DNA from 2 places in the Koromonas humicola genome. Region 1 is predicted to be linked to the other one. Evidence: predicted binding sites of a transcription regulator. Region 1 holds the regulator's gene; the other holds the start of a gene.
What was found. The regulator LexA, encoded in region 1, represses DNA repair genes until DNA is damaged. The targets are predictions, from matches to a motif close to CANTTCGCTTTTTATTCGC.
Positions count from the first base shown of each region.

Region 1 (15,407 bases):
CACCTCGCGCACGCCATCGATCAGGCTCACCGCTTTGAACGGCGTCACCAGTGAGCTACCGCCGCCACCCGTCACTGCCGGATTCGCGTTCGGTCCAATGACGGCAATCGTCTTGTACTTGTTCAACTGCAAGGGCAGGATGCCATCGTTCTTCAGCAGCACGACAGACTCTTCCGCCGCCTTCAGCATCACAGGCTTGGCGTCAACGTTGTTGAGGGGAATCGAGGTATCTTTCTGTGCACGTTCAAAGAAGCCGAATGCCAGCGCCGTCCGCAGAATTCGCAGCACCTTCTCGTCGATCGTGGCCTGAGTGACTTTCCCATTGGCCAGAGCTTCCGTCAGCACCTGCTTATTCATGAACTTGGCGCCAGGCATTTCTATATCCATGCCGCTGTTCGCTGCCGCCACTCCGTCGGTCACGGCGTTCCAGTCGCTCATCACGATTCCCTGGAACCCCCATTGCTTGCGCAGAACTTCTGTGTTCAGGTACGGGTTCTCGGTCGCGTGCAGGCCATTCACCAGGTTGTAGGAATCCATCACGGCGCCAACGTGCGCTTCTTTCACCGAAGCTTCGAAGGCGGGCAGGTAGATCTCGTGCATCGTCCGCTCGTCAATATCCGAGCTGACCTTATACCGTTCCCACTCCTGATTGTTGCCCATGTAGTGCTTGGCCGTGGCGACCACGCCCTGGCTCTGAATTCCTTGAACGGCGGCAACCGCCATCCGTGAAGCGAGGTAGGGGTCTTCACCGAAGTACTCGAAGTTTCTTCCGCACATTGGGGCACGGTAAATGTTCATACCCGGTCCGAGCAGGAAGTGAACGCCTCTAGCTCTGGAGTCCTTGCCCATCATCGCGCCAATCTGCTTTTCCAGCTCCGGATCCCAAGTGGCAGCCACGGCGATCCCCGAAGGATACGCGTTCGCATGGCCGTCGTTGCGCAGGCCCAGCGGGCCGTCGCTCATCTTCAGTTCCGGAACCCCGAGGCGCGGGATGGCCCGGATGTAAAAGTCGTTGAGTCCCCCGATGTAGTCGAGTTTCTCGTCTAAGGTCATCTGCGACAGAATCTTCTGCGCCCGCTGTTCCACCTCCGGCGAGGCAGGTAGTCCTCTTTGTGCAAATGCCACGGAGCCCAGGACGGCTGCCAGGGCGAGTATCGCCAAAGCGAGTGCAGGATAGTTACGTCTTCTCATTTTCAAAATTCCCCTGTGGAGCTGTCCTCATTGAGCGGACATAAATGTCTTTAGGGCTATGCCCATGTTATGAACGTAAATGAGGTGCCGTCCGAAGTCTCTGGAAAGAGCCAAAAGCTTTGCTGATGGTTTCCTGATGTCCCTTTGGCGGTTCCTTAACACTATGTTTTCAGAGCCAAATATCCGGGTATAATGGCCTGCACAGCAAAAGCAGGAAAGAGGGTCCGCCGTGAAGGGCGATTTCCACATCGCAGACTGGGAAGTTCAGCCTCAGTTGAACTGCATCCGGCGTGGGGACCAGATTCACCATCTGGAACCCAAGGTCATGCAGGTCCTGGTCTATCTCGCGGCTCATTCCAATGAGGTGCTGTCCAAGGATCGGCTGATGAGCGCCGTCTGGCCCGACACTTTTGTCGGCGACGACGTTCTCACCCGCAGCATCAGCGAAATTCGCCGTGCCTTTGCCGATGACGCCCGCGCTCCCCGATTTATTCAAACCATTCCCAAAGCTGGATACCGCCTGATAGCTCCAGTGGACATGGCCAGTCAAGCTCCTGTTCCAAACAGTGAAGCTGTCGTGGCTGCCGCCTCAGGTAATGGAACAGCCGCTCCTACTTCGGACACCGTGAGTACCGGTCCGGGCGTATCTGCTTCAACGGCAGCGGGTCCAGGAACAGTGACTCCTAAGGCGCAAAATACTCCGGGTTCCATTCTGTTAAAGAAATACCGCACCGCCGGAATATGGGCGGGGGTACTTGCAGCAGCGGTGTTGGCCGGCGGCGTGGGGTGGCAGATTCTGGCCCCGCATGCGACTCCGCACACTCCAAGTGTGCTGCGCACGATTCCTTTTACCTCATATCCCGGATCTCAGACTCAGCCCGCTTTCTCCCCCGACGGCAATCAAATCGCATTTGTTTGGAACGGGAGCGGCCGAGACAATCTGGACATATATGTAAAGGTTGTTGGAGCCGAAACTCCTCTTCGGCTCACCACCAGTCCTGCTGCCGAGTTCAGCCCCGCGTGGTCGCCCGACGGACGCTACATCGCCTTCATGCGTTATTCCAACAGCGACAAGGGGATATACCTCATCCCCGCGTTGGGCGGAGCCGAACGCAAGCTTTACACGCCGGTCGGAGCCATCGAGTGGGAGCGGGGCTCGCTCTCCTGGTCGCCTGACGGCAAGCGTCTCGTCTTTCCTGATGGCAAGTCGGCGAGTTCTCCGTCTGAAATCTACGTGCTGTCGCTAGAGTCACAGCAGGCCCAAAGAATCTCCGCGCCTCCCGATCACTGGGACGGCGATACCAAGCCGGTGTTTTCGCCAGATGGCAAACACATCGCATTCGTACGTGCCATCGAAGCTGCCATCCGTGACATTTACGTAATGGATCGCGATGGTGCGGACGTGCGCCGAATCACCTTCGACAATCGCGACATCGAGAGCCTCGCCTGGGATGCGAAAGGTGATTCCATCATCTTCTCCTCTGATCGTGGTGGACGTCCTGCCTTGTGGAGAGTCGGAGTGCAGAAGGGTGCGACCCCCGAACGCATCGAAGTTGGCGGAGAAGATGCGAACGGTCCGGCCATCGACCGCAAAGGCCATCGCCTTGCCTACTCGCAGGGCAAATACAACTGGAGCATCATGCGCGTGAACCTTCGCGCGAAAAGCGGAGTCGCCAAGTTGACTCCGCTGCTCTCAAGTACATTGCAGGATTCCTCGCCGCACTACTCTCCCGATGGCAGCCGCATCGCGTTTCAGTCCTGGCGCTCAGGTTTTCAGGAAATCTGGGTCTGCAGCGGGGATGGCACATCGCCAGTAAAGCTCACAAGCTTCGATGGTCCACTCACCGGCAGTCCAAGCTGGTCGCCCGATGGTTCGCGCATCACATTCGACGGTCGGCCTGAAGGCCACAGCCACATCTTCTACATGAGCACCGAAGGCTCGTTGCCCAAGCCATTGACCACCGGCGATGCCAACGACATCGTTCCGAGCTGGTCTTCCGATGGTCGGTGGATCTACTTCGGTTCCAACCGCAGCGGGGCGTGGCAGATCTGGAAGGTGTCGCCCAATGGCGGTGATCCGCAGCAAGTAACGCAAGGCGGAGGCTTCATCGCCAACGAATCGCCTGATGGTCGCTGGGTGTACTACACCAAAACCGATTTGGCCGGACTATGGCGCATTCCTGCGAATGGCGGTCCCGAAGAGAAAGTACTCGACGCTCCCCGACTAGGCTACTGGGGTTATTGGACCCTGACCTCCGATGGCGTCTACTACCTCGACGACAGCAATGCCTTCGTCTTCAAGAATCTGAAGTCGGGAACCACGACGCGCATTCAGCAACTCGACCACGTCCCGCCACCCTTCGCGGGAATCACGATCTCGCCCGATGGCTCGTCACTCCTGTTCACTGACATGACCGAGGCCTCGAGCAACATCACCCTCGTCGAGAATTTCAAGTAACGATCGGCCTTCTCTCCCTTAAAAATCATCCTGAGCGAAGCGAAGGATCCCTGCAATGTGTCTTTCACCACAACCGCTGAAGGTCACGTGCCACGAAATTACCAAGCGCCATCGATGGATTAACCGTCTAGTCACCGACCAACCCGCACAGCGTTACTCACGAGCCAATCCCAGCAAACCATTGCCTTTGGGTTAAAGAAAGGTTCACATGACCATTATCTTTCGAGTGAATGCCTGAGCCGCCCTTGCCGATGCTTCCAGTAGGTGTAAGCGGACGCACAAGCCACCAGTGTTCCGAGCGCGCCCTGCACAAAATCAACTTTCGCGTGATCCGTCGCTAAATGAATCGCCCACAAAACAGGCACCTGCCACAGCTCAACCACTCGCGTGTAGAACGCGCCCAGCAATGACATAGCGGTGTTCATGTAGAAGTAGCCAGTCAGTCCAACCATCGCAACGACCAGCATCACGGCCCACATGGCAGGAGACAGCGTCTGTACGCCACCACGTCCAAGCCCAAGGAATACGCCGCCCAGTGCGCCCCCAACCAGCGCCGGAGCAATCAACCAGAACAGATGCTCCTGCCGTCCCTGTGCGCGCTCCCACACTTTATATGTCGCCGCGCGAGAGCCTAGCGCAATCAGCAAGAACAATATTCCGCGCCCCGCATTCACGACTGTTCCCGGTTCACGTACAGCCTCGGCAGCGAACAACAAGAGCGCTCCTGCCAACACTAGCAGCGTGCGCCGCTCGTAACTGCGGTGCTCGCCGCGTACATAGGCAAGTATCAATGAATCAAGCAGCAGAACTGCCTGGGTGACTCTACCACTCAACATTCCGATCGCACCAAACCATCCAACGAAAGTCAGTCCGCCGGTCACCACCCGCAACATCGCCAACGGCAACGACCGTGGAATCCACTGCTCTCGCCGCGGACGCACAATCAACACCAGCAACGCCAATGCCAGCAGCGAGCGATAGACCAGGATCGTCGCCAGCATCAGGTGCGCTCGCCGCGCCAGCAACTCGATCGACACCGTGATGGCTACTTCGGACGCGACCATGCCGGCCAGGGGAGCATAGCTCCAGAACGCTGGCTTCGTGTTGATTGCCTTATCGATGCGTGTTGCTTCGCTCACACTACGATTCTATCTTGCACAACAAAAATGAGGCGCCGCGGCGCCTCAGAGTAACGTCGTTTGGGAACTGTTATACGGGAATCAATTCCTCGGTGGCGATCTGTCGCATTACGAACTTTTGTACCTTGCCTGTGACCGTCGTCGGGAAAGAATCCACAAACTTGATGTACTTGGGAACCTTGAATCTCGCGATCTTTTCGCGACAGAATGCCTGAATCGCCTCGGCGTCCAGCGTCACTCCCTCGTGCGGAATAATCCATGCCATCACTTCTTCGCCATACTTCTGGCTCGGCACGCCGATCACCTGCACGTCCTTGATTCCCGGATAGGAATAGAGGAACTCCTCAATTTCGCGCGGATAAATGTTCTCTCCGCCGCGAATGATCATCTCCTTCAACCGTCCCGTGATCTTCACGTATCCGTTTTCATCCATGCTGGCCATATCGCCCGAATGCAGCCAGCCGTCCGATTCGATCGTTGCCGCCGTGTTCACCGGATCGTTGTGATAGCCATTCATGACCAGGTATCCGCGAGTGCAGAGTTCGCCATTCTCTCCGAGTGGGACATCTTCTCCCGTGTTCGGATCGATGATCTTCACTTCGGTGTGTGGCAGTGCACGCCCGACGGTTGTGACTTTGCGCTCCAGAGTGTCATCGGTTGTTGTCTGCGTGATGACGGGCGAAGCTTCAGTGAGGCCGTAGCAGATCGTCAACTCCGAGCAGTGCATTTCGCGAATCACTCGCCGCATCAACTCAATAGGGCAGAGCGATCCGGCCATGATTCCCGTGCGGAGCGAGGTGAAGTCGAATTCTTTGAAACGCGGATGCGCGAACTCCGCGATGAACATGGTCGGCACGCCATATAGTCCCGTGCAGCGTTCCTCATGCACAGCCTGCATGGTTGCAAGCGGATCGAAGAAATCAGACGGAATCACCATCGCTGAGCCGTGAGTCAGGCATGCCATGTTGCCCAACACCATGCCGAAGCAGTGGTAGAAGGGAACCGGAATGCAAACTTTGTCGCGATGCGTCAGCTTCATCGAATCACCGATGAACCGGCCGTTATTCGCTACGTTATAGTGGCTCAGTTCTGCGCCTTTGGGCGTGCCGGTTGTCCCGCTGGTGTACTGGATGTTGATGGTGTCATGAGGATCGAGTTCTCGTTCGCGCGCGCGCAGATCAGCGTGGCTCACGCGATCGGCTTGCAACATCATCGTCTTCCAGTTCAGCATTCCTCCCGGAGTGTCTTCTCCGATGAAGACCACTTGCCGAAGGTGTGGCAGTCGCGCCGAGCGCAACTCTCCGGGAGCGCTGAAATCGAGTTCCGGCGCGAGATTCCGAAGGGTTTCGACATAATCGCATTCGCGGAATCCTGCCTGCATTACCAGGCCCTTGCAACTCGACTGCTTCAACACATACTCAAGTTCATGTGCACGGAAGCGAAGATTCATGTTCACTAGCACGACGCCTGCGCGCGCGGTGGCGAACTGCATCAGCACCCATTGAGAAACGTTCGTCGCCCAAATGCCAACCCGATCGCCTTTGCCGAAACCAAGCGCCATCAATCCACGGGCTGTACGCTCGACCTCGGCTTGCAATTCGAACCATGTAAAGCGCAGATTCTCCTGCCGCAGAATGAGCGCCGGAGAATCAGGGTAGTGTTCTGCCATCTGATCGAGGATCTGTCCAATGCAGAGATCCATCAGCGGAGGATAGTCCGGGCCCTTGGAGTAGCTGGTGGTCCGTTGAAGCACAGCTTGAGTCATACATAACTCCGTTTCCCGTATATTTCAGGTACGCATCGCTAATGGTAAACGGAAAGTTCATTCGTGCCGCTTATACTGCCGTGAGTTTTTGAAATACAAACAGAGACCACACTGGTGAAAGTGCGACAGAGTGGATGACCCCATACGTGCTTTTCTTCTGGTCTTAGAGTTGATTACGCGGCGACCTGATCTTCTTCGGACATGAACTCCTTGCTGCTTCCGAGTCGGATGCTTGCTGGCCATGGTTCTTCAACTCCAGCCAGTGCGAGTGCGCCTCCGAGCAGTGCAGCGTTCTTCATGAAATTGATCATGTTGGCCTGTTTGGCTTCCGGAGCTTCGTCGTTCCAGAAGTCGTGCATAACCGGTGAAACCCCAGCAAGGAAAGCAATCACGGCAGCAGCACCCCACTTCGGACGCACTCCAAGCAGCAGACTCACGCCTCCGGCTGTCAGCAATGCTCCCGACCCCAGCACCGCGACCTCAGCCATGGGAACCTTCTTCGATGCAGCATATCCGGCGAGGTTCTTGTACTGTATGAAGTGGTTGATTCCGTTGTAGAAAAAGAATCCTCCATAGATAAGGCGACCTAACGTGAAGGGCAATTTCATGAGTGTTTTCCTCTTCGCGATAGGATTCGTCTCCAATGCCATTTGTTGCAGTCGAGGACGAAAGTGAGATCAGCAGTGCAGAATTTCAGAAAGCTCTTCGTATGAAATACCATTCAGACGTTCTGATCATCGGTGCCGGAGCGGCTGGCCTCATGTGCGCTATCGAAGCCGGTAAACGTGGCCGTTCGGTGACGGTGCTGGAGAACTCGAATCGAGCAGGTCAGAAAATCCTGATCTCAGGCGGAGGGCGCTGCAACTTCACGAATCGTGACGCGACCGCGGCGAACTACCTTTCGACGAATCCTCATTTTGCGAAGTCAGCTCTTGCCCGCTACACGCCGCAGGATTTCATTTCCATGGTGGAGCGACATGGAATTGCATGGCACGAGAAGAAGTTGGGCCAGCTATTCTGCGATCGCAGCGCGCAGGACATTCTTTCCATGCTTGAGTCTGAATGTGTGCGAGTTGGAGTTCGCGTGAAGCTCGCGACAAAGCCCGCAGAGATAGTTCACGACGGCAAGTTCACAGTCGGCAGTTCCGAACATCAGTTCTCGGCCAATGCACTGGTCATTGCCACTGGTGGGCTCTCGATTCCGAAGATGGGAGCCACTCCGTATGGTTATGAAGTGGCGCAGCGCTTTGGAGTCAACGTGATCGAGCCACGTCCAGCATTGGTTGCATTCACCTTGAACGCGCAGGATGCAAAGTGCTTTTGCGACTTGACCGGAGTATCTACCGAAGTGATCGCAAGCGTTGGAAAAGCGCACTTCCGCGAGAAGATGCTCATCACGCATCACGGCTTCAGCGGCCCAGCGATGCTTCAGGCTTCTTCTTACTGGAAGCCGGGCGAGAAAGTTGCAATCGATCTTGCTCCGGGGCAGCAGGTCTTTGCTCATCTGCTCGCCGCAGGAGCAAGGCGAGACGAGACCGCTGCTCTAGCGGCTCTGAAAGGAGTGCTGCCGATCCGATTGGCTGAGCGGTGGCTTGAACTGCATCCTTTCAGTCGTTGGACGAACGCCGCATTCGAAGAAGCCGAGCGGCTGCTGCATCACTTTGATTTCATTCCCGCGGGAACAGAAGGATTCGCAAAGGCCGAGGTCACCGCTGGCGGTGTTGACACGAATGAGCTCTCGGCCAAGACGATGGAGAGTCGCAAGATTACCGGACTCTACTTCGTCGGAGAGGTGGTTGACGTTACAGGCCAGCTAGGAGGCTACAACTTCCAGTGGGCCTGGGCATCGGGATACAGCGCCGGGCAAGCCGTTTAGGCTACCCGGCGTGAACGCACTGCTGCGATGATGGTTGCAATCTCTGTCACGCCAATGATGCAGGCCGAGGTCACACACCAAATGCAGTATGTCTCCAGTACTTTTGCCTCGATGTACGTGAGGTAAATCGAGAATCCGACTGCGCCGGTAGTGAGGACGAGCACGATCCACCAGCGTCGAAGCAAAGCGAACAACGCGATCGCGGCGTAACCCACAATGCCAATGGCTGCCACGGGAACACCTGCAACTTCGGCAAAGGGGCTGTGGTTAACCGCTCCGCAATCCCAGCGATCGTTGATGCTGCAGGGAGAGGGCTCGGTGCGGTAGTGCTCGCGGAGGGCAAAACAAGACACTATGAGTCCAGCGATGGCGAGAATGGCTATGAGGTAACGCATACCCCATTGTAAGCAGAGGGCTTTGCTGGAGGCCAGCTCAAGAATCGGCTACAAAGGTTGCCTGTGGATTTTCGAAACTCGGAGTATCGTTAGTCACCATTAGTCATCGCCAAAGCCCGTTACGGACGATACTTGTCTTCCGTGTTTTTTCAGCAGACAATCACAATGTATTTGAAGAGGTAGCTCCTCGGGGGAGGGGACCTACCAAGGGCGTTCCGGGTTCCGGAGCGCCTCTTCAGTTTCAGGGCGAAAATTCCTGCCTCTCGGGCTTCTGCGTCCAATCCACCGGTCGAGCATCGAATTGAAGTGTTACGATGAACTTTTGGCTGTACTTGCCCCGTACGGCAGAAAGCTTTCGTAAGAGAAACCTGGAGGAACAATGGCAAGCAATGCGATCGTAGAGGTAACCGACACAAATTTCGATCAGGAAGTTCTTAAAAGCGACCAGCCCGTCCTGATTGATTTCTGGGCCACTTGGTGTGGTCCCTGCCGCGCTCTGGCCCCCGTCGTTGATGAGATCGCGAAGTCGTACTTGGGCAAAGTCAAGGTTGCAAAGATGGACGTTGACCGCAACACTGCTACCCCGCAGCGTTATGGCGTGCGCGGAATTCCGACGCTTCTTGTGTTCAAGGGCGGACAGGTGCAGGAACAGATTGTAGGTTACGTTCCAAAGGAAACAATCGAGAAAGCACTCGAAAAGCTTGCCTAGCAGCATTTGCTTTCGTTTCAAGCCCGGCCATGCGCCGGGCTTTCTCGTGTCTGAGTGTTTTGCCTAACAATCTAAGGTGCACATTCGCCTTGTAACTCTCTGGGATCGAATGTACTTTGTATCTATTCTTTTGCTTGGAAATGAAGTCCCATGGCTGTGGACCCTTTTGTGGCAATAAGCAGCGCACCTGTTTTCGGGCTGGACGCTGGAACCCTTTTGGAATCTATGCCTGGTCCCGCATGGGTGGTTGACTGCTCATCGTTCCAGGTAAAGCAACGCAACGCTCAGGCCCTTGCACTTTCGCCCTCCGATGAGTTCCTCTCGGTTTTCCCCGCTGGATTGGATTATGGTCTTATGGGCCGCCTGCGCTCCTCGCAGACGTGCGTGAGCTTCCATTCAGTGCTCGCCGGGGAGCGCGCGAGCCATATCTTCTCCGCCACATTGGTCTCGGGAAGTAACTCAGTTGAACGGCTGGTGCTCGCGCAGGCATCCGCACTGTTTGACGTTCCGTTCCAGTTGACCTTCGATGAACTGCTGGATTCCGCCTTCGATGCGTTGGCGATCCTTGATTGCAATCGGCGGTTCGCACAGGTGAGTCTTAGGTTCCGGGAGCTGTTTGGCTACACAGCCGAGGAAGTCCGTGGCAAGACTCCGGAGATGTTGGTTCCGTCTGGAAGAGAGCACGAGTTCAGGTCGGCGAACGAAATGCTCGATCGTGGTGGCGTGCATCGCCTCGAAACGAAGAGAGTGCGCAAGGATGGCACTCATGTAGAGGTTCTCGTAATCTCACAGCCGATTACGACTGGACGCTTCCGCGGGGGCTTGGTTGTGGTTTACCGCGATTTAACGGAGGTCAACCGCAACACCCGTTACCGCAACCTTCGGTGGGAAGTCACGCGAACACTGGCGAATGCCACATCAGTACAGGAAGCGGCACACGAACTACTCCCCGCACTGAGCCAGACACTTAGTTGGGAAGTTGTCCGTCTGTGGACGTTGCACGATGATGGCTTGAAATGCGTCGATGGATACTCAACGTCCGGTTACTACTGCAGAAAAGAGTTTCCGGTACCAAGGTCCAAATGTGAACTCCGGGCGGAACGAGTGGCTCGAGGAAGGCAGCCGATGTGGCTGGTCGATTCTCAGCCACTTCCATCCTGTACCGCGCGAGAGGCGTGCAGGTTAGGGAATGGCTCGATAGCCTCATTTCCAATCTTTGATAGTCACAACCAGATACTAGGCGTATTCGAGTTGTTATCCCCTGAAATCGTGCATCCTGAACCGGGGTTGCGCGAACTACTAGAAGGTATTTGCGCGAACCTGGGGCAGTTCATTACACGCTGCAAAGCGGAAGCGGCATTGGCTGAAAACGAGGCAAAGTTTCGAACTCTGGCCGAGGTGGCTCCCACCGCGATTTTCATCCACATTGATGGCGACATCGCTTACGCCAACGCAGCATTTGAGTCGCTTACCGGATTTACGCGCAATGAGGTTCTGAATAGCTCGGTATGGCCGCTGTTTCATCCGGAAGACCGCGAAGTGGTGCAGGAGCGCGGCAGGCGAAGGAAACTCGGGTTGGAACCCCAGAAGCACTGGCAGGCGCGCATCGTTCGCAAGGATGGTGAAGTGCGCTGGACTGATTATGCGGCCGCGAGAATCATGCTCGACAATCATCCGGCAGTGCTATGCGCCGTGACGGACGTTACCGAGCAACGAGCACTTGAAATGCAGCTTCGCCAGACCCAGAAGATGGAAGCCATTGGGCGGATGGCCGGAGGAATCGCGCACGACTTCAACAATCTGCTGATGGTGATCGGTTGCTGCAGTGAACTCATCATGCAAGCGCAGGATCTGCCTGATGACGTTCGGAAAGGCGTGGGGGAAATCAATAATGCCTCCGAACGTGCTGCGGCGCTCACTCGCCAGCTCTTAGCGTTTAGTCGCCATCACGTACTCGAACCGCGCATTCTCGATTTGAATGAGACTCTCACCGGTACGGAACTGATTCTTCGTCGTGCAATGGGTGACGACATTCAACTGCACTTCGATCTCGATCCCAGTCTCGGACTGATCCTTGCAGACCCAAGCCAGATCGAACAGGTCGCGATGAACCTCGCTGTGAACGCTCGCGATGCCATGCCCGACGGCGGTCACCTGTACCTCAGGACCTACAGTGTGCATCTTGAACACTCGGTTCCGCAGGCAGGAGACTACGCCGTACTTGCCGTGCAAGATACCGGCATCGGCATGAATCAGGAAATTCAGCAGCACATCTTTGAGCCGTTCTTCACCACAAAGAGCGAGAGCAAGGGTACTGGGCTAGGACTCTCGACCGTGTACGGCATCGCAAAGCAGTCCGGTGGATTTATCACCGTTGACAGTCAGCCGAATTGCGGCGCGACATTCAAGGTATTCTTCCCAATCGCCGCTGGATTGGCGCTTCCGACTAAAGCTCGCGACCAGCATGATGTGCTGCGTCCTCGCTCCGCCACCGTGCTGCTGGTGGAGGATCAGGACGATGTGCGTGCAGTGCTGCATAGCAGTCTCGTCCGCGATGGCTATCTCGTAATGCAAGCCAGCGGCGGGCAGCAGGCGCTGGAGATCAGCGCGGCGTGTGACGGCGAGATCGATTTGCTCGTTACCGATGTTGTGATGTCCGGAATGTCGGGGCGCGAACTGGCCGATGTGCTTACTCAATCTCGGCCGGGGCTCAAGGTGCTATACGTTTCGGGATACAACGAGGACAAGATACTGCAGAAAGGTGTTGTCGAAGGTCAGGCGGAGTTTCTGCAAAAGCCATTCACTCCATCCGTCCTTTGCCGCAAAGTTCGGGAGATCCTTTCGAAGTAGCTGGTCGCTAGTACTTTCTCAAGACTGCGACAACTCTCCCTTGTACCCGGACAGCTTCGGCCGGAACCATTATGGGCTGCATGGTTGCATTCGAAGGCTGAAGCCGAATCTGATCTCCAGCGTGATAGATGCGCTTCAAGGTGGTTTCCGAGCCATTGACGAGCGCCACTACAATCTCGCCTTCGCGTGCCGTCTGCGTCTTCTCGACCAGCACGTAGTCGCCATTCATGATGTGTTCATCCTGCATGCTGTCGCCAGTCACCTGCAGTACGAAAACATCTTTTGCGCGAGTGAAATCCGTGAGTGAGATCGTCTCCGGAGTCTCGACCTGCTCGATTGGGCGGCCTGCGGCGATGCGTCCCACCAACGGCAACTCAACTGGGCTCAGGGCTACCGACTGACGTTCGACGAGAGCTTCGGGCAGGGGCAGCACATCGATGGAGCGGCTGCGATTGAAGTCGCGACGCAGCAGCTTTTTGCTTTCGAGGTTGTTGATGTGCTTGTGCACAGTTGCCAGGGAACTGAGTCCCAGCGCCGCACCGATTTCCTCAAACGACGGAGAGTAGCCGTTGTTCTGTACGAATTCAGCGATGAAGTCGTACATCTGACGCTGTCGCTTGGTTAATGCCATAATCGCAACCTCTCGTGTGCCCACCCACGCAGTCCAATCATTCTGGCGAATAAAAGGCGAAGTGTCAAACGGTCGCCCATGTCTAGTTGGATACCCCTATTTCTTACTATTTCTAAACTAAGGAGATGTGCAGCTATATAGGTTGCAGAATAGAATCGCAAAAAGATGAACGATTCCGCCAAACGCATTGAGCGCGCCGAGAAACTGCTGGAGAAGGGCAAGCCGGAGCTTGCGCTGGCGGAGTATCGCCTCGCCGTCGAACTTGAGCCCGATAACCTTCCCCTGTTACAGAAGGCTGCCGACCTCAGCATCTCACTCGGACAGCTTGGGCTCGCATCCGACATGCTGCGTCGTCTGTTCGCGCAGTTTGTCGAGGGCAAGCAACTCAACAATGCGGCACTGACTTTCCGCAGACTGCAGCGCATGAAGGCTCTGGATCCCGAGATGGTGATCCGATATGCCGAGCTGTGTGTTGCCACCAGCCGAAAAGATGCAGCAGAGGCGTATCGCATCGCGTTCGAGGAATTCCAGCGCTTGGGCGATCCACGTCGCGCTCTGCATTGCATGACGCGCTCTCTCGATCTCGATCCCCGCATGGAGGATTACCGCGAGCACGCCCGTATCTGCGAGGCACTACACGAGCCGGTAATGGCGGCTGATTCGCTGGTGCAGCTCGGCACCATGCTTGAAAAGGCGGGTCAGGACGCATCCGAAATTTACGCCCGGGCGTTCGCCAACAATCCTGAAAACATAGTTGCGCGGCTGGGGCATGGCCGTGCATTGATCGCTCAGAATCGTCCGGCAGAAGCTGTGGCATTGCTGCGCTCGATTGCAACCGTTCCGTCGAGTCCTGAAGAGATTCGCGAATGTTACGCGCTCGCACTGCTCGCAATGGGGCGCGTTGAAGAGGCAGAGCCATTTGCCTGGCGACTGTTCGAGCGCAACCCACAGAAGAACCGGCAAGCTTTTCTCTCGGTCATTGGCGGGCTGGTAGATCTCGACTTTGTTGACCGTGCACTCGCGCTCGCGCGACGTCTCGAGGATTACGAGCGCAAGCAAGGGCAGCTCAGCGAATTCATGAGGAGCCTTGCGCAGCTTGCTGCCGAGCGCAAGCCTCGCATTCGCTTCTTCGAATACCTTGCCGAACTCTACAACAGTGCTAACCGCGAGCTTGATTACTCCCAGATGCTCGCACGACTGTTCGATTTGTATTTCGAGGCAGGGAATTACTCCAAGGCACTTGATGCGTTGGACCGCGCAGTTGACATCGATCCCTACGAAGCCGCGCACAAAGACCGCATGCAGCGCCTCGCAGGACACGCTTCGGAGGAGCGTCTGCAGACTGTGGCGAAGCGTCTCGGTGTTGATCCGCCGGAACTCGTAGCACCTGTTCCGCTGAAAGAAGAAGTTTCTGCTGATGCACCGGCCCCCAAGATTCTCGAAGACATTCTTTTGCAGGCAGAGATATTTCTGCAGTATGGAATGCGCGACAAGGCTGTGCAGAAGATCGAGCAGATCAAGGTGTCATTTCCGGTTGAGACGGAAACGGATCCTCGTATTCGCGAATTATTCGTCAGCGCAGGCTTATCAGCGCCAGCGCCAGCGCCGCGCGAGGAAGCGGTCGAGCAGAGTCGTCCAGCTGATGGAATGGTTCGCGCCGCTGAGGTCAGCCGCATCATTGCTCGCCAGGGCGACCCCCGCTCCGTGCTGGTGACAGCGGTGAATCAGATTGGCGCCAAGTGGCAGTACAGCCGCTGCCTTGCTGCGCTGGCCGTGCCCGGAAAGCCTCCGTCGCTCGTGGTGGAATACTGCTCTCCGGAAGTGGCGAAATCGGAACGCGCAGCAATGGTTCGTTTGCTCGCGATGAGCCAGCGGCTCACGTCCATCGACCCGGTGTTTTCTGCTGCGGACGTGCAAGTGTCAGAGCCGCTTTCGCCAATTCGCAAGGAGCTTGCACGACTCAACATTCATTCGTTCGTGGCTCTCGCGCTGCTCAGTGACGATCAGCCAATCGGTCTCTTGATTGTGCAGCAGTGTGGTGCACGGCGCCGCTGGTCTGTCGACGATCTCGCGCTGCTCCGCTCACTGGCTGATCAGGTTGCGCTTGCCGTGCACGGAGCGCGACTGCGTTCGCTGGTTTCCACCCTCGGCGTTGCCGAAGAAAAAACAGGCCTGCTGAAGCGCTCGTCCTACATTGACGCCGTTGTTGCCGAACTAGGTCGGCAGCGCAGCACAGGTCGTGAATTCTTAAGTACGCTGGCACTGCTTCAGATCACGTCACTCAGTTCCGCAGACAGTGAGCAAACGTTAAACGAGGTGGTCCGCACGTTGCACTCGATCGCGCAGGACCAAGCGATGTTATTCCGCTACGAGAACGACACGATTGCCATGCT
Region 1 is NZ_AP040873.1:590,423-605,829, forward strand. Features, by position in the region: gene AC6IZD_RS02630 (glycoside hydrolase family 3 C-terminal domain-containing protein) at 1-1,191, opposite strand, end outside; gene AC6IZD_RS02635 (winged helix-turn-helix domain-containing protein) at 1,421-3,649, shown strand; gene AC6IZD_RS02640 (hypothetical protein) at 3,865-4,788, opposite strand; gene AC6IZD_RS02645 (AMP-binding protein) at 4,859-6,553, opposite strand; gene AC6IZD_RS02650 (DoxX family protein) at 6,727-7,161, opposite strand; gene AC6IZD_RS02655 (BaiN/RdsA family NAD(P)/FAD-dependent oxidoreductase) at 7,197-8,429, shown strand; gene AC6IZD_RS02660 (vitamin K epoxide reductase family protein) at 8,426-8,824, opposite strand; gene trxA (thioredoxin) at 9,204-9,533, shown strand; gene AC6IZD_RS02670 (PAS domain S-box protein) at 9,684-12,383, shown strand; gene lexA (transcriptional repressor LexA) at 12,391-13,014, opposite strand; gene AC6IZD_RS02680 (tetratricopeptide repeat protein) at 13,180-15,407, shown strand, end outside.

Region 2 (15,407 bases), 370 kb from region 1:
GCAAGGTTGAAGCGCGGAGTCAGCACGAATTTCAGCAGCAGCGAGAGACCACACACTCCCAAAGCACAGATAACCTGGACGCGCATTCTGTTCGCCCCATTAAGGAAAACCGAGATCGCGCCGGCACCGGTACTTAGCATTGCCCACAGAGCCATGCTGGCCAGTAGAGATATTGACGCGTTAAAGCTCTTCCCCACCCAGATGTGCAATATCCAAGGGCCGAATAGGACGAGAAACACTCCCGAGGAAGCCGTTACTGCAAGAATGAGCTTCAAGGAACGCACCAGAGCACGTCGTGCCCAGGATATCTCTCCGCGGGCAATTGATTCTCCATATGCCGGCCACAATGGCATGAGCATCATAACCAGCACTCCCGGAATTACGGTGAACATCCTCATCGTAACGGCATAGGTAGATACCGCGGAGGGACCTAACAATTGCGAGATGATTAGATTGTCGGCGCTCGTTGAGACCACAACGCACGTTTGCAAGATAAAGAAGTACATCCCATAGTGGAGCAACTGCTTGATTTGTTTTTTGCTTACTTCGGACAAACGTGGGCGAAGTGCTGGACGCTGAACGCCGAACAGGAAAACGGCATTGAGCAAGGTAGCGAGGAGCGGTGCGCCAGTGATTGAAAGCACGAGCCAAGGGAGGCCGGCCCGGAAGTGCACCGCTAACAACAGCCCAGCGAGCCCCATGAGGCTGCCGACGGCAGTCCAAAGATTATTGGTGAATCCATCCTGGTAGCCAGTCTGAACGCGTTGCACGATTCCCAATGGCAGACCAGCCGCGAAACACATGATGAAAACGGCAGTCGCGGGACCGGACTCGCTGACTGCAAGTCCAGAAGTGACGTTGTAAAGGCGAGCCCACGGTACAGCATGATATCCAGCCAATAGAGCCACTGAAACTAACAGAGCTATTCCAGACAGCATAAAGAATGCGCTGGATACATAGCTTCGCGCCGCATGCTCATCGCCTTTTCCGTGGGATTCGGCAATGGCATTCAGGAGACCGTTGCCAATTCCGAGATCACTGAACGTGAGCATGGCTACGCTGGAACTGATGACCATCCAAAGCGCATACCGCTCGGTTCCAAGGTAATGAATTGTGAGCGGGACGGAAATGATCATGGTCAAAAGCAAAATGGCTTTGGCCGAAATAGATGTAACCGTAGTCAGGGCAATGCGCCGGTAGCGTTCGCGGGAACGTCCCTCGGCGGTACGGGTGTTGAAGGGTTTCAATCCCAGGAAGATTAGTTTGTCACTGATCATCCGAGCTTTCTGCGTGGGCCGCGTGGAGTGCGGGGGGCCTCCGACTGGCACTCGATGTAGCGTTCAGTAACTTTGATGCGAAATATTGCAACCGGGAGCACTGAACATTCAGGAACGCGTTCCCTAGCTGCCATCATCTTGCATCCTTCCGCCTTCATTGGTTTTTTCTTCCTATCGCGCAAGCATATAGAACATTGAGAGTTGACATCGTAGTATAAGGCGATAGTCTTGGCTCGTCGCGCATTTCTGATTATCTCGCTTGTTATGATTCATCGCGAAAGGTGAGATCCTTGCTTCCCACTTCAAATGCAGCGGACCCATTTTCTGGCCTTCGCGTCGCGATCGTCCATTACTGGTTTGTCTCCCGAGGTGGAGGTGAGAAGGTCGTAGAGGCATTAGCGGAGATGTTTCCGCAAGCCGATCTTTTCACACTTGTCGCTGATGGCGACACGCTGACACCTGCATTGCGGAAGCGAAATCTGCACACCTCGTTCTTGGGGTGGATTCCCGGCGCGACGAAATTTCATCGCCACTTTTTGTTTCTGCAACCGTTGGCGTTGGAACAGTTTGACCTGAGTGGTTACGACCTTGTGATTAGTTCGGAATCTGGCCCTGCGAAGGGTGTGATCACCTCTTCCGAGACCTGCCACATCTGCTACTGTCACACCCCAATGCGGTACATCTGGGACATGTATTCCGAGTACAAGCGTGGTATGGGATGGCTCGTAGGGACGATCTTCTCGTTGACCGCCCACTACATGCGCATATGGGATGTGGCGAGTGCCGCACGCGTGGATTATTTCATCGCTAATTCTCAATTCATCTCCTCTCGCATTCGCAAATACTACCGTCGGGAGAGCACGGTTATTCATCCCCCGGTCGACACCGAGAATGCATGGATCACCGACAAACCCGGTGAGTACTACTTGGTTGTCGGGCGCATGGTCGATTACAAGCGTTTTGATCTGGCCGTACAGGCATGTACCCGACTTGGTCGCCATCTGAGAGTTATAGGCGGAGGTCCGCGCTATAAAGACGTGCGAAGGATGGCCGGACCTACCATTGAGTTTCTTGGCAAGGTGAGCGACGAAGAACTGCACGAGAATCTCGCTGGATGCCGTGCGCTGTTGTTTCCGGGAGAAGAGGATTTCGGTATCGTTCCGGTCGAAGCGCAGAGTTTTGGTCGTCCGGTTATCGCCTATGGCTCCGGGGGCGTACTCGAAACTGTACGAGGAATTCGTCCAGGGGAAGTTGCCATCGAGAATCCAACTGGCCTCTTTTTCCGCGAACAGTCAGCAGAATCTCTGGCCGAGGCCATTCTTCATTTTGAGAATATCGAGGACCAATTCTCGCCGGATACGATTCGCCAGCATGCGCTGCAATTCTCGACGGAGATATTCAAGTCCAGGATGTCAGAGTTCATTGAATTCGCGTTGAGCGACTTCAAGACTCGGGACCGGACGCAAGAGGCGGCAAGACGAGATGCGCGGCCTGACTTCGTGGCTTGACCCCGCAAGCCGCTCAGAAACGCTGGTCTAAGCCGCCGAACGTTTGGGGAACGGAACAGTCTTTCCTGTATCCACTCTCGGGCGCTTTGCGATGAGTGGTAGCACCAGTGAGCAGATCATTACCACTGCGATTATGTAGATTGCAGTCTGGTAGTTTCCAGTCGTTTGCCGCACGCGTGCGATCAGGATGGGGGAGGGAACTGCTCCCGCGCCCCACGCGAGCAGGATCCATCCATAGATTCCACCCATGTACTTGGGGCCAAAGAAGTCGGCGGTGAACGATGGCATTGTGCCGAATCCGCCTCCATAGCAGAGGCCCACGGTTGCGACCGCAATTGTAAACAGAGTAGCTGAGTGCAGGTGCGGCAGAGCAAAGAAGACTCCTACCTGGATAAGGTAAAGGAGGAAGTACACACGTGCTCGGCCAAGATAATCGGATACGGCAGCCCAGAACACACGCCCCAATCCATTGAAGATCGAGATGACGCCCACGATTCCCGCTGCGGCGACCGGTGTCAGGCCCACGAGTTGCTGCGCCATTGGTGACGCCTGGCTGATGATCATGATTCCGGCCGAGACGTTGAGGAACAACATGAACCAGAGCAGCCAGAACTGCGGCGTCGACATTGCTTCTTTCACGGTGAAGTCGTAGGTCGACGCTTGTTTGGATACGGCCGAGCGAGGCTCCCATCCCGCAGGACGCCAGCCTTGTGGCGGGTTGACGTAGAACTGTGCGGTGACCACGACGACGACCAGGTACACGATGCCGAGCATCATGAATGTTGAAGGAACGCCACGGGCAGCAATCTCGCGAGCTGCTATTGGACTCATCACGAGCGCGCCCGCTCCGTAGCCGCAAACAGCGACACCCGTCATCAATCCGCGCATGTCCGGGAACCATTTCACGAGAGTCGCGACCGGGCAGATGTACCCCATCCCCATGCCGATTCCTGACACAACGCCGTACCCGAGGTACAAGCCTATGAGCGAGTTTCGAGCCGCAGCCATCGAGGCAATGAGATATCCCAAGCCGTACAGCACGCCAGCAACGCTTGCAACAATCCTCGGACCAACGCGATCTTGCCAGAGACCTCCGATTACGGTGCCCACGCCCAGAAACACTATAGCGAGAGTGAACGTCAGGGAGACTTGCGTGAGTGTCCAGTGTGCGGAATTGATGAGCGGTTTTACGAAGACGCTCCAACCGTACACTGCACCGAGGCATAGCTGCATGATGACCGCTGCCACCGCAATACCCCAACGATTTGCAAGACGTTCCGTCGCCATATTGTTTTCCATTCCTTAACACGACGCCGAAGTGGAATTCATGAGCCCGACGGTCCTTTGTCAGTCCTGCCCTCTTCAGCTTGCAGCGTTTGCTTAGTCACATCTCGCGCTGAACTCATTACCGCAAAATGTTCCGCACGCCGGAACCTTAGGATTGGCAACTGAGGACAAAGGGTTTCCTTATGCGCGAGGTTTCGCGAATGCTGCAACTCGCACATTCGCAACAGATAGTCGGCTTGGAGGCGGGGAAAGTTGCTGAAGTACTTAACCACACTCAGGTAAGGTGCGAGGCAGATGAGAAGCTCTTTTAGGTTCTACCCCTGATCGAATCCAGCATCTTACGGGAGCTACAATGCTCTCGTGAAAAAGGTAATTTTCTTCGCCAGCATCGTTTTGATCATCGTGTTGCCGTTTGCGTATTTGATTGGACGCTCCGCAACGCCCGTTGTGGAACTCCCAAATCCGATCAGCACAATTGGTCTGTCTACGCCTGTATCAGTTCATGTCCGCGACCGTCGTGGCATCCGTAAGCTCGCCGCATACGTCGAGCAAAACGGCTCGCAATATCGCGTGTGGGAAGCCGGGCAGCCTTCAAAGCTGAAGGACAGCACGTGGAGCTTCGTGACCGGAGTGAACAGCACTCCGCAGTTGAAGGACGGCAAAGCGAAGCTGGTCGTCGAGGCCACGTCGAATGACTTCATGCGCAAAACGACGCGCGTGGAACGCGATGTGATGGTGATTACTCGGGCTCCCATGGTCACCGCAGACTCAGAACAGCACTACCTGTATCAAGGCATGGCCGAAATGGTCACCTTCAACGTTTCGGGTACTTACACGGAGGCGGGAGTTCGCGTTGGCGATCAGACGTTCCGCTCCTGGCCGATGCCGGGCGGCAAGCCGGGAACGTTCTCGCTGTTTGCGTTTGCTTGGAATATGCCTGGCACCACTGTTCCTGTTGTGTATGCTTCAAATGGCACGGGAACCGATGCAACCGGCCCCATGGTCATCCAGTTCCCCAAAAAGGAGCAGCCTCACTACACTGTTCACGAACTGCAGATCAGTGATCAGTTTATTCAGAAAGTAGTCAATGAACTCGACCCGAGCGGATCGGGTGATCCGGTTGCGCGCTTCGTGAAGATCAACAACGAGATGCGTCGCTCTAATAACAAGACGCTTTCAGATCTGCGTTTCAAGACCGCCGATCACTTCCTGTTCTCGCAGCCCTTCCAGCGCCAGTCGCATTCCTCTTCTGAAGCGACGTTTGCCGATGTTCGTAATTACATCTACAAGGGGCAGAAGATCGACCAGCAGGTTCACCTTGGCTACGATCTCGCAGTGACTCAGCATGTAGGTGTCGAGTCATCTAACGACGGGGTCGTGGTGTACGCCGCTCCACTCGGGATTTATGGAAATTGCGTTGTTGTTGATCACGGCTATGGACTGCAGACAATCTACGGCCACATGAGCCAGATCACGGTTCACGAAGGCGACACATTGAAACGCGGACAGGTGATGGGATTCAGCGGCATGACTGGAATGGCGGGTGGCGACCACATCCACTTTGCTATGCAGTTGGATGGCGTGCAGATCGATCCAAAAGAATGGTGGGACGCGCACTGGATCAAGGATCACATTGCCAAACGCATGGACCTGCCCGGGTTCCAGAACTAAGAGTCACCCTGATCGCAGGAGCCCGCGAAACCTCGCGGGCTTTTCCTTTTCCGAAATTTGGAATCGGAGTTGGGCAGGGCTCCACATCTTTTTCTGTCCAATCGCGGCTCATTGCAATCTCATCGGTATGGCTACTGAAAGCGTAAACGCAGGCGATACGATTTCGATTGGCGGGGATCTAACCGTCAACCGGTTGGGGTTTGGCGCTATGCGCCTGACCGGCGAAGGCATTTGGGGCGAGCCCAAGGACCCGGCTGAAGCGAAGCGAGTTCTCAAGCGCGCTATCGAGTTGGGCGTGAACTTCATCGACACTGCCGACTCGTACGGGCCAGAGGTGAGTGAGCGCCTCATCGGCGAAACTCTGTTCCCCTACGACAAGGGTCTGGTGATTGCCACAAAGGGAGGACTGACACGCTCAGGCCCGAACAAATGGCATCCTGTTGGGCGGCCGGAGTACTTAAGGCAGTGCCTCGAAATGAGCCTGCGCCGGTTGCGAATTGATCGCATCGATCTGTATCAACTTCATCGCATCGATCCCAAGGTTCCCGCAGCGGAGCAGTTCGGCGAGCTGAAGAAATTGCAGGATGAGGGCAAGCTTCGCCATATAGGACTCTCCGAAGTGAAGCCCGCTGAGATCGAGTCCGCGCGGAAAGTGATCGAAGTTGTGAGCGTGCAGAACATGTACAACATTGGCGATCGTCAGCATGAAGACGTGCTGCAGTATTGCGAGAAGAACGATATCGCATTCATTCCGTGGTTCCCGGTTGCCGCTGGAAAACTCGCGCGTCCGGGTGGAGTGCTGGACTCGGCAGCCAAGAAGCACAATGCCACTGTCGCTCAACTGGCGCTGGCGTGGCTGCTCCATCGCTCGAGGGTGATGCTGCCCATTCCGGGGACTTCGTCGGTGAAGCACCTTGAAGAAAACATGGGTGCAGCAAAGCTGAAGTTGAGTTCTGCGGAGTGGGATGCCTTGGAAGGACAAGTGAAGCAAGCGCAAGCCGCGTAGCAATAACGCGGTGATAGGCCCATTCGGATTGAATGGGCCGCTTTGCTCTTTACGCGTGTACCGGACTGAAGTTGGTTTGCAGTTTCGTCATCGTTGTCTCACACTCGCGAACAAGCTTCTCAATCAGTTCTGATGCGGATTGGCGACGTGCCATGCGAACCCCCTGACCTGCCCAGAGCGACAGGAATTCTGCGCGGCCTTGTTTGGCCGCTGCGGTGCGAAGCGGGCGGGTCAACGCATTCTGCATAGGGAAGGGTGCGATTTGTGAGTCGCCCATTGCATCCACCTCGCTCATGAACTGGTTTACTACTCCGCGGGCGGGACGCCCGGAGAATGCTCGTGTCACCCGTGTCTGGTCTTCGTGCGTGCGCAACAAGACTTCTTTGTAAGCTTCGGGAACGCCAGCTTCATCACAGGTAAGAAACGCGGTTCCCATCTGCACGGCCGAAGCTCCAAGCGCAAGAGCCGCGACAATCCCCCGCCCATCCATAATCCCGCCGGAAGCAATCACCGGAACCCGCACTGCATCTACCACCTGCGGCACTAGCGAAATTCCGCCGATCATCGCTTGGGAGAAATCGCCTGCGAATGTGCCGCGATGACCTCCCGCCTCGTACCCCTGAGTAACGATCGCATCTACGCCTGAGCGTTCGAGCGCGAGCGCTTCATCCACGGTCGTTGCCGTACCAATCAGAAACATTCCCCGCACCTTAATGGCATCGACGGCGTTCGCGGGAAGCATTCCGAAGGTGAAGCTGAAACTCGCGGCGCCGCTATCGAGGGCCGCAGCAAACTGCTGCTCGAAAGCGTCTTCCGGAACTTTCGGCTGTTCGGGAGGGGGGAGCCCCACCTCTGCGAAATACGGTGTAACGCGATCCAGCATCGTCTTTGGAATCGTTGCCGAAGGAGTGTTCTGCGGCGCAAACAGGCCGATGCCGAATGGACGCGATGTTCGTTCTCGAACGGCTGCGGCAGTGCTGGCAATCTGTTCTGGCGTGAGGTATGCGGCTCCGATGAATCCGATACCTCCGGCGTTTGCAACGGCTGCCACCAACGCAGGAGTATCACCGCCTCCCGCAAGTGGTGCCTGGATGATGGGGTATTGAACCGCGAGACGCTTTGTCAGTTGGGTTTGCAAGCTCATCGACTTCACCTCGTGTCGCGCCTGCGACTAGCGCAGTGCACGCACTGGTTACAGATGCACGCCGATGAGCCAGAAAACTGAAAATCAGCTTCTAGACAACGACGGGGACATGAGCAACTCCCGCCAGGCCGAATACTCGTTGGTACCGTTCGACTTCCTTCGGCGTGCCCAACGCTTTTTGGAAGTTATCCGACAGCTTTACTGCTGGACGTCCCTCCGCATCATGGAGCTTGCAGACCAGCCCAACCGGGTTGAACCCATCGTCGCCTCGAGGATTGCAGCCACGAAAGTCATTTGTGAGCAGAGTGCCCCAGCCCGAGCTAAAACGGATGCGGCGATCCGGAACCCATTTTTTCTCGTTATCAAAATCTGCTGCGCTGGTGAAATCCCCTGGCAACGCGCCGTTGCGAAGTGTGCCAGCGAAGTATGCATGAAGGCTCAGGATCTGCTGTACGTCTAAGGCGTCGGAGGCGATAAACAGCTTTTCACGAGGATCGCGGCCGCGTGACTGAAGCCACTGGATATATTCGTCTCCCGCGAGGAATGGATCCTTGCTATCTGCTCGTTGGCCTGTCCAATCCGCTACCCAATCGGGGGCGTCGCGCAGAAACTGCGTGGTGCCATACGTGTCGGGCAGCATAATGAGCAACTCGCCTTGGTATGTCTGCTGCCACAAGTCGAGCAGCTTGTATTGCGAAGCCTTCAACTCCTCATCATTGCTGGCGAGTGCCGCGAGAGCCATTGGCAACTCATGCGCATTGGTGCCAATCGCTTCGAGATCGTGTTTGTAAGCGAGATATGTATTGGAGGTCCCGCTGAAGCTGCTGCCCAGCACGTCCGCCATTGCCTTGACGACATACTCCTGCCACAAAAAGCTATGGCGGCGGCGCGTTCCGAAATCGCTCAGTCGCAGCCCTGGAACTCCCCGCAGTCGCGCCATCTTCTCCCAAAGCTTCGTCTTCGCACGCGCATACAGAATGTCGAGCTCGAACTCGCTTAGACGTTTCAGGCTTGCACGCGTTCGCAACTCGCTAACGGCAGAGAGAGCATAGATTTCCCACATTGTAGTCGACGTCCATGAACCGCGGAACGCGAGTGTAAGGTGGCCGTCTTTGACTGACAGTTCGTAGTCCGAGAGTCGAAAGTCCTCAGCTAGCCATTCCAGAAAGTCCGGCTCAAAGATGCCGCGTTTACCGTAGAATGTGTTGCCCGCCAGCCAGATCAGTTCAGACTTATGAAAGCGGAGTCTCTTCGTGTGTTCCAGTTGCTCGCGCAATTCATCGACATCAATCAATTCAGCGAGACGAACAGTCGCCGGCCGGCTGCTGAGAACAAACGTGGCGTGCGTCTTTGGGAAACGCTTCCAGATGAACTGCAACATCAGCAGCTTGTAGAAATCGGTGTCGAGGAGCGACCGCGTAATCGGGTCAAGCTCCCAGTTGTGATTGTGCGCGCGCCTTGCGAGATTGATGATCACGTTGCAACTTTAACTTGCCGAACGCATCTTTCACAATCGCTTGTGCGCGGGGCGAGGTCAAAACAGCGAAAGCTGTCCCGAAGGCGGAGCCTGCGATTTCTTGACTCGCTTGGAATCGCGATCAAACACCGTGCGCCCATCCAGAGAGGCTGAGATCTCCCGTTCGTGCGCAACTGCAGCAGCAAAATCCGCCAGAGGCTGACGTTGTTCTTCCACTGCGCGGGTCAAGCGGTCAAGACGGCGAAAACCATCGCGCTTCTCGGAGTAGTCAACCCGAATCTTGTCGAGCGCTCCTCTCAGGACGGAGATGGATTCATCGTAGGTTTTCAGCGGTACCGGGAATGGATGTCCATCTTTACCGCCGTGGGCAAACGAGAACCGAGCCGGATCCGAAAAGCGGCTTGGCGCACCGTGCATGACCTCGGCAACGAGTGCCAAAGATTGCAATGTTCGAGGCCCAAGTCCCGGGGTCAGCAATAGGGAAGCGAAGTCACGCAACTCCTGCTCATGTGCGACAGCCAGCACCGCTCCCAGCCGCTTCAGGTCCACGTCTTCAGCGCGAACCTCATGGTGCGCAGGCATTGTAAGCTTTCGAACCTCCGCCAGCGATGCATCCACAGGTTCCTTCACGATCTCGAGCAGCGCTTTCTGTGCCTGATCGGCGCGCGCATCCACCAGGTTCAGAATGATCCCTTGTGGCTGTCCCAGAATGGCCGTATGCGGGTTGGAAGTGAAATCGCGCACCTCCGAGGAATGCCAATGGTATCGGCGTGCAAGATGCGTCTCGGGATTCATCCCTTGTTGAATTACCGCCCACTCGCCGCTCTTACTGATCACGAATGAATGCAGGTAAAGCTGGAATCCATCGGCGATTGCGTTGTTATCGATGCGCGCCGTCAGGCGACTGGTTCGTGCAAGAGCGTTGCCGTCCAATCCTGTGCCTTCCGAGTATGCTCGCAGCTCGTCAGGTGTTCGGCGGGAGTGGCGGCCGCGCCCTCCACACACGAAGAGCCCGATATCAGCAGTGCGCGGGTTCAGTCCACGCTTGAGCGCGCCCATCACCGAGGTCGTTATGCCCGACGAGTGCCAATCCATGCCCATCACGCAGCCAAGCGCCTGAAACCAGAATGGATCGCTCATCCGCGTGAGCACTTCTGATGGTCCGTATGCCGCGACGATGTGCTCGATGATTAGCGTGCCGAGCTTCGTCATGCGCTCACCCAGCCACGCTGGTACCCGGCCTCCATGCAAAGGCAGATCGGCGGTCCCGGAACGTTTCATGTATCCATTTTGATGGCAAATCGGCTCGAGGTGAACAGAATTGCGCTTGAGTGCACAGCGCTGAGCCGACTTCACATCGGGGACGCAGATTTCGGACGATTCAGATGAATTTCGACGTGAGTAGGGACTTTCCCCTCTGGCGAAAAGGTGCATCACAGGCGAAAATGTAAATATAAATAGATGATGGTTCCCGGACAGACAAAGGTACTCGCCATTACAAAGCGGACCGCACAGTTGTGCGCCACCCAATCGCAGCTTCACATGAATGGAATTGAACTGGTCGCGGCGACCAGCCTCCCTATGGTCGAGGTGGTGCTGCGGTCAATCGACGTCAAAGGCGTTATTGTGTGCAGGAATTCCTGGTCTGACCAGGAGCGTGAAAACATTGCGAACGAAGTCACGACACTTCGTCCAGACTCAGTCCTGATCATGAAATGTTTAGGATGCTCGGGATGCGACGAAGCCGCAGGAATTCCCGGCGTGTTGAACGACACTGCACCACTCTCGCAGTTGATTCACGGAATCCGGGCGAGTCTGGCTTAGTTCGAAGATTCAACTCTACAACTGATGCTCGAACGGGATAAAGATGGAGAAGCAAGTTCCCGACTTCACTCCATTCGTCCCAGGGTTGGTCCTGCTGCGCAGTTGCATGGTCCCCTCATACTTGCGCAGAATGTCAGCAGTGATCCACAAACCTAAGCCGGTGCCGCTTTCGCCCTTGGTAGTGAAAAACGGCTCGAAAATCTTGTTGCGAACGTCCGTGGGGATTCCCGGACCATTGTCCGCCACTATCACTCGCACGCCCTGCTTCTTCGTGCGGTAGTCGCGCGATGCATGGGCGCGCAGAGTGATTGTTCCACGGTTTGGCCCAACTGCTTCTATTGCGTTCCCCACCAAGTTGGCAAACATTTGCCTCAGCTCACCCGGCAGTGCCAGGATCTCGTGATCGCCTTCGAACTGCTGTTCGAGTCGAATCTGCGTGTGTTTTATCTTACGATCGTAAAGCCCCACTACGCTGGAGAGAATGTCTCCAATGCGAACAGGAATTGGCTTGGCTGCTTCACGTTGGAATGTCAGCATCTGCTGCGTCATTTGCGTAACGCGTGCTAATTCCTGGCTCGCCATCGTCGCAAATTCCCGGGTTGTGCTCTCCTGCGTATCCTGATTGATCAGGTACAGCAATCCTGAGATTGCATCGAGGGGATTGTGAATCTCATGGGCGATGGTCGCTGCCAAGCGTCCTGTGGTCGCCAACCGGTCGCTGTCGCGCACCGCCTTTTCCGCACGGCGTTGCTCGGTGACGTCATGAAACACCAGCACCACCCCTACAAGAACTCCATCCCGGTTGCGTATGGGGGCCGCGGAATCCTCTATCGGAACCGCGTTGCCTTCGCGCTGGATCAGCATCGTGTGGTTTGCCAGTCCTACGACGCGCCCAACACGGATGACCTTTGCAACCGGACTTTCTGGCTGAACCTTTGTTCCTTCCTGAACGATGTTGAAGCACGTTTCCAGCGGTTTGCCTTGCACTTCACCCAGATGCCAGCCCGTAAGGGATTCGGCCACCGCGTTCATGAACTGTACGCGGCCTTTTGCGTCGGTCGAGATGACCGCATCGCCGATACTCGCCAGCGTGGTAGACCATCGTTCTTCACTCGCCCGAAGCGCTTCTTCTGTCTTCTTGCGCACATTGATATCGACAATGAAGGAGACACCTTCATCGCGATTGTCTTCCCAAGCTACGGCCGAGATCAGGCCCCAAACTCGCGTTCCATCCTTACGGAAGAATTGCTTCTCGTAAGGCAGATGCATACCGGTCTCCCGAATCTGCCGCCTTGCATCTTCATCTGCATCCTTGTACTCAGGCGGAGTCATCGCCGTCCAGCTCAAGCGCCCCGCACGCAGATCTTCGCTAGAATAGCCGGTCATCTGCAGGAACTTATCATTGGCATTGATGATGCCGCCGTCGATATGCCAATAAAGAATTGCAAACAGGTTCGTGTCGTAGAAGCGGCGCAGGCGTGCCTCAGCTTGTTTGCGCAGCGTAATGTCGCGAAGGATCACGGTGAAGATTTTGTGCTCATCCGACTGGAGCTGCGAGATGGTCGCCTCGATCGGGAATTCCGTGCCGTCCGCTCGAACGGCGGTCAGCGTAGCTGGTGCGGCCATCGATCGCTGCGTCCGTCCATCGACTCCGAACTGGTGTATGTATCGGCGATGAGCTTGGCGGGCGGATGCGGGGATAAACCTGTCAATGCTCGTGCCCAATGCTTCTGAGGCAGGGCAGCGAAACGCTTTTTCGGCCGCATGATTGAAGAGCACGATGCGTTGCTGATCATCGAGTGAAATCACAGCATCCATAGCGGAGTCGATGATGCCTTGCAACTTCGCCTGGCTCGCCTGGAGAGCTTGCTGGCTCTTGCGCAACTCGATATTGCAGGCTTCTGCTTGCTTCGCAGCGAAGAGTCGATTTTGATAAGTGCGACTGCGTTGTGCGATCGCGCTCACCACAATCCCCATGCCGGAAAAAACAGCCAAATGCGCAAGATCGGCAATGCGATCGTTGGCGGAGTGTCCCAGTGGCATGAAGATGAAAAACTCGGCGAGCACAGAGGAAAGCAGGGTAGCCAAGACTCCGGGCCAAAACCCAGCCAATAAGGCCACAATCATTGCCGCCGGATAGAAGGTGATAAAGACCGGCAGGGGAATATAGTGAACCACCGCTTGCCTGACGAGAAATGCAAGCGCGACGGCTGCTAAGGCAATGAAATACTGAACACTGACGTTATCTAGGTCCCTCTTGTCAGCATCAACATCCGGCATACACCCATCCAGAAAGAAGACTCATGCGAGCCGGGATTACCCAGGCCGCAGCGTTGATCTAAAGCTGCTCAATCACCGAGGAGCTTCCGAAGATCATCGAGGAAATCAGTGGGTGACACTCCCTTGACCACGCGCATGTCGATCCATTGCAGCGCCTGCTCAGGGATGTCAACGTAAGCTGATAGCAAGAGGATTCTGACCGAAGGTTTGAGCCGTTTCATTTCCGCCGCGACTTCATCCCCGTTCATACCGGGCATGGCATAGTCCAGCACAACCGCCGTAACTGGATTATTCCGGAAAAGTTCAAGTCCTTCGGGGCCGCTCTGGGCCGTTAACACGTCGTACCCTTGTCGTTGAAGCAGCATCTTGCGTACTAGCAAGCCAAGATGCTCATCATCAATGCAAAGAATCATAGGCCATAGTAGCTGAGCTCAATTACGCCCGAGTAACAGAATCCACGGTGTCATGCATCTGGCAGGCAAACAGTGACGCACAACCCTGCATGGTGTGACGCAAATCACACGCAAGTCTCTCGTTGAAATCACGGAGTGGCAGAAGAAGCGGAAAAGATGGGGTAATTCCTGCGGTGCACCGGACACAGCACACAAAAGTGCCGGGCGCCCGCAGTTAACAGACGCCCGCGCAGTTTTGAGGACTTAGAGCTTCCAGAATGAGTTTGCGGCGACCACCAAGCCCAGTGTCAGCAGCGCAATGAAGACCTCGCCAAGCGCTCCGACGATGAATGGACGCAAACCCTGCTTCGACATTTGGCGGAAATTCGTGCGCAGCCCGACTCCGGCAAACGTCAGCAGAAACGCCCACCGCGACAGATTCGCAAGGACGGAGACTTGGGCAGAGTTGAACGTGTGCGCGCTCACCAGCACCGAAATTGCGATAAAGCCAAGCACGAACTTCGGGAACTTCTCCCAGAGGAAACGCCCTTTGTCTGCGACGTTCGAGGCCTGCCCGCGCTTTGCCCAGTAGATCGCATAGGCAAGCACGACGAATCCGATCATTGCGTTGCGGCAAGTCTTGGTGAGCACGGCGACCTTGCCCGCAGCATCCGAATAGAGTGCTCCGGCGGCGGTGGCCTCGGCGGTATTATCCACGGCTAACCCAGCCCACAATCCATAAGCGTTGTTGCTCATGTGCAGAGCGTGGCCAACTACGGGGAAGGCGACGAGCGCGATTGCTCCAAGAGCAAGAATGGCGGCAATAGCGAACGACGAGTCTTCATCATCGGCATCGATTGCGCCCTTGGCAGCGATGATGGCTGACACGCCGCAAATCGAGGACCCAACAGCAAGAAGCGTCGTGAGTTTGGGGCGAAGTTTAAACAGCCGTCCAAGCGCCGTCATCAGTGCGAGTGATCCGGCAATTTCCACCACGACCAAGCCGAGGCTGATGCCTCCAAGCTTTGCGATATCGGCGAACACGAATCGCGAGCCGAGGAGCACGATGCCAGCTTTGAGCCAGAACTCGTAAGTGGACACGCCAGGTTCGAAAATTTTGGGAATGGTCAGGGTGTTCGAGATCACCAGTCCAATTCCAATTGCCCAGAGCACATATTCCACGTTGGGGATGATGAGGTGATGTGCTTTCGCGTAATGCGTGATGCTCTGCTCGATCACTTTGCCTGCGTACCCGATAGCCGCAAGCAGAAGCACTCCCGGGATGAACCGCAGCACGCGAGCAAAAGGATTCTGGAGCTCTATGTTCTGTACAGCAACGTTAGTTGACATGAATCTTTCCTTTTCGCTTGTTGTCGGGTTACCAGGGGATCTGCTTAATGGCGCCTACGCGCACGAGCAGGGCAAGGGTGAAAGCAAAAATCACGGCCCACACGTCAAGTGATAGGCGGAAGCGGGGAGCGGGAACTGCGTTGTTGTTTTCTGGCATTCGAGATCACCTATTCCTTGAAGCGTTGGGTCGA
Region 2 is NZ_AP040873.1:964,322-979,728, forward strand. Features, by position in the region: gene AC6IZD_RS04260 (lipopolysaccharide biosynthesis protein) at 1-1,277, opposite strand, end outside; gene AC6IZD_RS04265 (glycosyltransferase) at 1,568-2,785, shown strand; gene AC6IZD_RS04270 (L-lactate MFS transporter) at 2,813-4,072, opposite strand; gene AC6IZD_RS04275 (M23 family metallopeptidase) at 4,433-5,743, shown strand; gene AC6IZD_RS04280 (aldo/keto reductase) at 5,871-6,749, shown strand; gene AC6IZD_RS04285 (NAD(P)H-dependent flavin oxidoreductase) at 6,799-7,893, opposite strand; gene AC6IZD_RS04290 (nicotinate phosphoribosyltransferase) at 7,985-9,370, opposite strand; gene AC6IZD_RS04295 (DUF763 domain-containing protein) at 9,428-10,651, opposite strand; gene AC6IZD_RS04300 (hypothetical protein) at 10,913-11,194, shown strand; gene AC6IZD_RS04305 (PAS domain S-box protein) at 11,210-13,474, opposite strand; gene AC6IZD_RS04310 (response regulator) at 13,543-13,887, opposite strand; gene AC6IZD_RS04315 (YeiH family protein) at 14,131-15,216, opposite strand; gene cobA (uroporphyrinogen-III C-methyltransferase) at 15,384-15,407, opposite strand, start outside.
Region 2: a site for LexA is predicted at 10,862-10,880, ahead of AC6IZD_RS04295 (DUF763 domain-containing protein). Genes of this name have one in related genera too.